One region of the Arthrobacter sp. 05T47 genome, then DNA from elsewhere that is predicted to be linked to it. Evidence: riboswitches for the same ligand, from Rfam matches in the RefSeq annotation. Region 1 holds a riboswitch; the other holds the start of a gene.
The links. Region 1 has a riboswitch for S-adenosylmethionine ahead of AC1DEY_RS12445 (aminotransferase class V-fold PLP-dependent enzyme). Riboswitches for the same ligand answer to the same signal wherever they lie in the genome.
Positions count from the first base shown of each region.

Region 2: another riboswitch for S-adenosylmethionine. It lies ahead of AC1DEY_RS18565 (bifunctional o-acetylhomoserine/o-acetylserine sulfhydrylase); the one in region 1 lies ahead of AC1DEY_RS12445 (aminotransferase class V-fold PLP-dependent enzyme).

Region 1 is NZ_JBFTKG010000015.1:86,786-88,979, reverse strand. It holds gene AC1DEY_RS12450 (glutamyl-tRNA reductase) at 1-833, shown strand, start outside; SAM riboswitch class IV at 910-1,023, shown strand; gene AC1DEY_RS12445 (aminotransferase class V-fold PLP-dependent enzyme) at 1,058-2,194, shown strand, end outside.
Region 2 is NZ_JBFTKG010000034.1:13,590-15,783, reverse strand. It holds gene AC1DEY_RS18570 (VOC family protein) at 1-488, opposite strand, end outside; SAM riboswitch class IV at 658-773, shown strand; gene AC1DEY_RS18565 (bifunctional o-acetylhomoserine/o-acetylserine sulfhydrylase) at 836-2,152, shown strand.

The DNA.
Region 1 (2,194 bases):
GCACCAGCAGGTCCATAGCATCCGTGGCCCTTGATTTGGCCACCGCCGGAGGAGCACAGCCGTCCCTGGCCGATGCGTCCGTGGTCCTCTTTGGCACCGGCTCCTACGCCGCGTGCGTCGCGGAGATCCTCAGGAGCAAACGATGCCCCACCATTTCCGTCTTCTCCCAATCCGGCCGGGCGGAGTCGTKTGTGGCAAGCCGGGGTGGCACGCCGCTGACGGACCGGGAGCTGCCCGCCGCCGTTGCGCGGGCAGAAATCATCATTGGCTGCAGCGGCACGGAGAAGCGCATCGGGGCAGCCCAACTGGCGGATTGGCGGGATGGCACCGTCCATCCCCTCACCGTCATCGACCTCGCTCCCAGCCATGACTTCGACCCCGGTGTGGCGGATCTGCCGGGCGTTGAACTGATCACCCTGGACTCTGTTGGATCCGCCGCTCCCCCGGCGGACGCCGAGGCGCTCCGCCTCGCCCGCGCCATGGTCCGGCAGGCGGCGCACCGCTTCGAAAAACGCGAGGAACTGCGCGCAGCCGACGCCGCAATCGTGGCCCTGCGCCGGCACGTCCACCAGGTCCTCGAAGCTGAAATGGAGCGCGTCCTGCGGCAACACGGCAGCGCCGCCCAGGCTGAGGATGTGAACCTGGCGATGCGCCGAATGGTCCGCCGGCTGCTTCACCTTCCAACAGTCCGCGCGCGGGAACTGGCCGCGGACGGCCGGCAGCACGACTACGCGGCAGCAGTGGAGGCCCTGTTCGGCCTCAGTGTCCAGCCCGCCGGCGCCCGCACCTTGCCTCCCCTGACGCGTGTTGCGGCGGATCCGCGTGCTTCGTAGGCCTGGTCCGTAATAATCCGCTTCACAATCGCCGGCGCCTTTTCCCCGGCTGCGCTGATGTCCTACGCTCGATGCAGGTCACGAGTGCCAGCGCTAAACCCCGGTTTGCTGGCCGGCAACCCTCCTTTCGCGGTGGGGTGCCCCGGGTGACGACCTGGCCGGTCCGGAACGGACCCGGCAAGCGCGGATTCCCACCATGTGGGGTCCTGGTCGAGTGAGGTCCCATGACAACTGCCATTTTCCCCGCAGCCCCCGAATTCCACGCCGGCTCCGACGCAGCGCGCCCTGACGGACGCCGCGCCGTCGCGGCCCGGCCGCTGGCCGCCGTCACCGGGGCCGAAATCCAGGCCCCGCTGATCACAGGCGGCCACGCCCGCTACGCCAACCTCGACTACGGCGCCTCCGCACCGGCCCTGTCCGTCGTCTCGGCCTACCTGAACGAAATCCTGCCGTACTACGCGAGTGTGCACCGCGGCGCCGGCTATGCATCGCAGATCAGCACCTCCGTCTACGAGAACGCCCGGGACATTGTGCGGGACTTCGTCGGCGGCCGTGCGGACGATTCCGTGATCTTCACCCGCAACACCACCGATTCACTGAACCTGCTGGCCGGCTGCCTGCCGCTGCGCGACGGCCGCCCCGCCGGTGAGGTCCTCTATCTCGACATCGAGCACCACGCCAACCTCCTGCCCTGGCAGAACGTCCCGCACCGCAGCGTCGTGGCCGCTCCCACCCTCGCAGCCACGGTGGACCGCCTCCGGGACGAACTCGCCCGCGGCGGCGTCAGCCTGCTCGCCGTCACCGGCGCCTCGAATGTCACCGGGGAGATCCTGCCGATCCGGGCCCTCGCCGCACTGGCGCACGAGTACGGCGCCAGGATCGTCGTCGACGCCGCGCAGCTGGCCCCGCACCGGCGGATTGACATCGCCGCGGACGACGTCGACTACCTCGCCTTCTCGGGGCACAAGCTGTACGCCCCGTTCGGCTCCGGCGTGCTGGTGGGACGGACCGACTGGCTCGACGCCGGCACCCCGCACCTGGCCGGCGGCGGCGCCGTCCGTGACGCCCGGCTCGACTCCGTCAGCTGGACCACCGGGCCGGCCCGGCACGAGGGCGGCTCGCCGAACGTCCTGGGTGCTGCCGCCCTGGCCCGCGCCACCCAGGTCATCGCGGCACTGGACCCGGAGCAGTGGCAGGCCCACGAGGACGCCATCCGGTCCTTCCTGGTCGAGGGTCTCGAAGGCATCGAGGGCGTGACCGTGCACCGGATATTTGCCGATTCCGAAGCGGGCGATCAGACCGGCACCATCGGCGTCGTGAACTTCTCGGTCGAGGGCTACGACGCCGGGCTGGTGGCCGCC
Region 2 (2,194 bases), on a different contig from region 1:
ATGGTCAGCGCGGACATTTTGACCTCGCTCGCGTAGGCGTTGGACGGGTGCAGTCCCGGGTCGCCCTCCCACTTGAGCATGTAGGGCACCTGAGGGTCGGCGATGAGCCCCAGGATGCCGATCTGCTTCCAGACCAGTTCACGGCCGTCCGGAAACTTCCGGTTGCCGTTCACGGCCGCGCGGCCGAGCCGCTCTTCGAACGGGGCGAGATCGTCAACCTCGACGCACCACCCCATCCAGCCGCCGCCCGCTTCGGAGCGTGCCCGGACAGCCTGGCCGAACGGGGCCTTGTCCGAGGCCGGGTGGTTCAGGACCTCCACGACTTCCAGGTACTTGTGTCCCGCGAGCGGGATAATCATGTTGCGTGTCCCGAAACGGGGGTGCACTCCACCCTTCACGGCTTCGACGCCGAGGGCAGACGCAATACGTTCAGTGGTGGCTGCCAAGCCATCGTGTTCACAGGCGTAAGAGACGTGATCCATGCGCATGCCCTCATCTTGGCACTTTGTGATGGACCTCTCAGCTTAGGCTTGCCTTACCATCGTGGGATGTCCAGTGTTACCTGCCGTTACATCCCGAGAGGCATTCCTGGACCGGCGCCTTCATCTTCGTCACAAAGCTATCCAGCGCTCCGCCGCCATTCCTACACTGAAGCAAGGTCATGAGTGCCAGCGCAAAGCCCCGGTTTGCTGGCCGGCAACCCTCGTCTCGCGGTGGGGTGCCCCGGGTGAGGACCCGGCCGTCCGGCGCCCGCCGGAAGGCAAGCGCGGCGCCTGCGCCGGTACGGGCCGAAGGGCCCTGGCCGGTGCTGTGCCCAGTACCCTCAGGAGCGTCAATGTCCACTGCCTGGTCCTTTGAAACCCGCCAGATCCACGCCGGCCAGGAGGCCGACTCCGCCACCGGCGCGCGGTCCCTGCCGATCTACCAGACGACGTCGTTCGTGTTCCCTAGCGCCGAAAGCGCCGCGAACCGCTTTGCACTCGCCGAACTCGCGCCCATCTACACCCGGATCGGCAACCCCACCCAGGACGCCGTCGAACAGCGCGTGGCCAGCCTTGAGGGCGGCCTCGCAGCCCTGCTGCTCAGCTCCGGGCAGGCCGCCGAGACCTTCGCGATCCTCAACATCGCCGAGGCCGGGGACCATGTGGTGGCCAGCCCCAGCCTCTACGGCGGCACCTACAACCTGCTCGCCCACACGCTGAAGAAGTTCGGCATCTCCGTGACCTTCGTGGAGGACCCGGACAACCTGGACCACTGGCGGGACGCCGTCCAGCCCAACACCAAGCTGTTCTTTGGCGAAGTGGTCTCCAACCCGCGCCAGGACGTGCTGGACATCGAAGGCGTGTCCGGGGTGGCCCACGAGGCCGGCGTGCCCCTGATCGTCGACAACACACTCTCCACCCCGTACCTCATCCGTCCGATCGAGTGGGGCGCGGACATCGTGGTCCACTCCGCCACCAAGTACCTGGGCGGCCACGGCGCCGCGATCGCCGGGGTGATCGTGGATTCCGGCAAGTTCGACTTCGGCAAGGACCCCGCCCGGTTCCCGGGCTTCAACACCCCCGACCCCACCTACAACGGCCTGGTCTACGCCCGGGACCTCGGTGCGGACGGCGCACTGGGCGCCAACCTCTCCTACATCCTCAAGGCCCGCGTGCAGCTCCTGCGCGACCTCGGCTCTGCCGTGTCCCCTTTCAACGCCTTCCTCATCGCCCAGGGCATCGAAACGCTGAGCCTGCGCGTCGAACGCCACGTTGCCAACGCCACCAAGGTGGCGCAGTGGCTGGAGGCCAGGGACGACGTCGAATCGGTCGCCTACGCGGGGCTGCCGTCCAGCCCCTGGTACGAGCGTGGCCGCAAATACGGGCCCAAGGGGACCGGCGCCGTCGTCGCCTTCAACCTCGCCGGGGGAGCGGAGGCCGGCAAGCGGTTCGTCGATGCCCTCGAACTGCACTCGCATGTCGCGAACATCGGCGATGTCCGCTCCCTGGTGATCCACCCGGCGTCCACCACGCACAGCCAGCTCTCGCCCGAGCAGCAGGAGATCGCCGGGGTCAATCCCGGGCTGGTGCGGCTCTCGGTGGGCCTGGAACACATCGATGACATCCTCGCGGACCTCGACGCCGGATTCCGCGCTGCCAAGGGCGCCTGACCCGGCGCTTTGGTAGCCGCCGGCCCCGAGTTCGCCGGAACC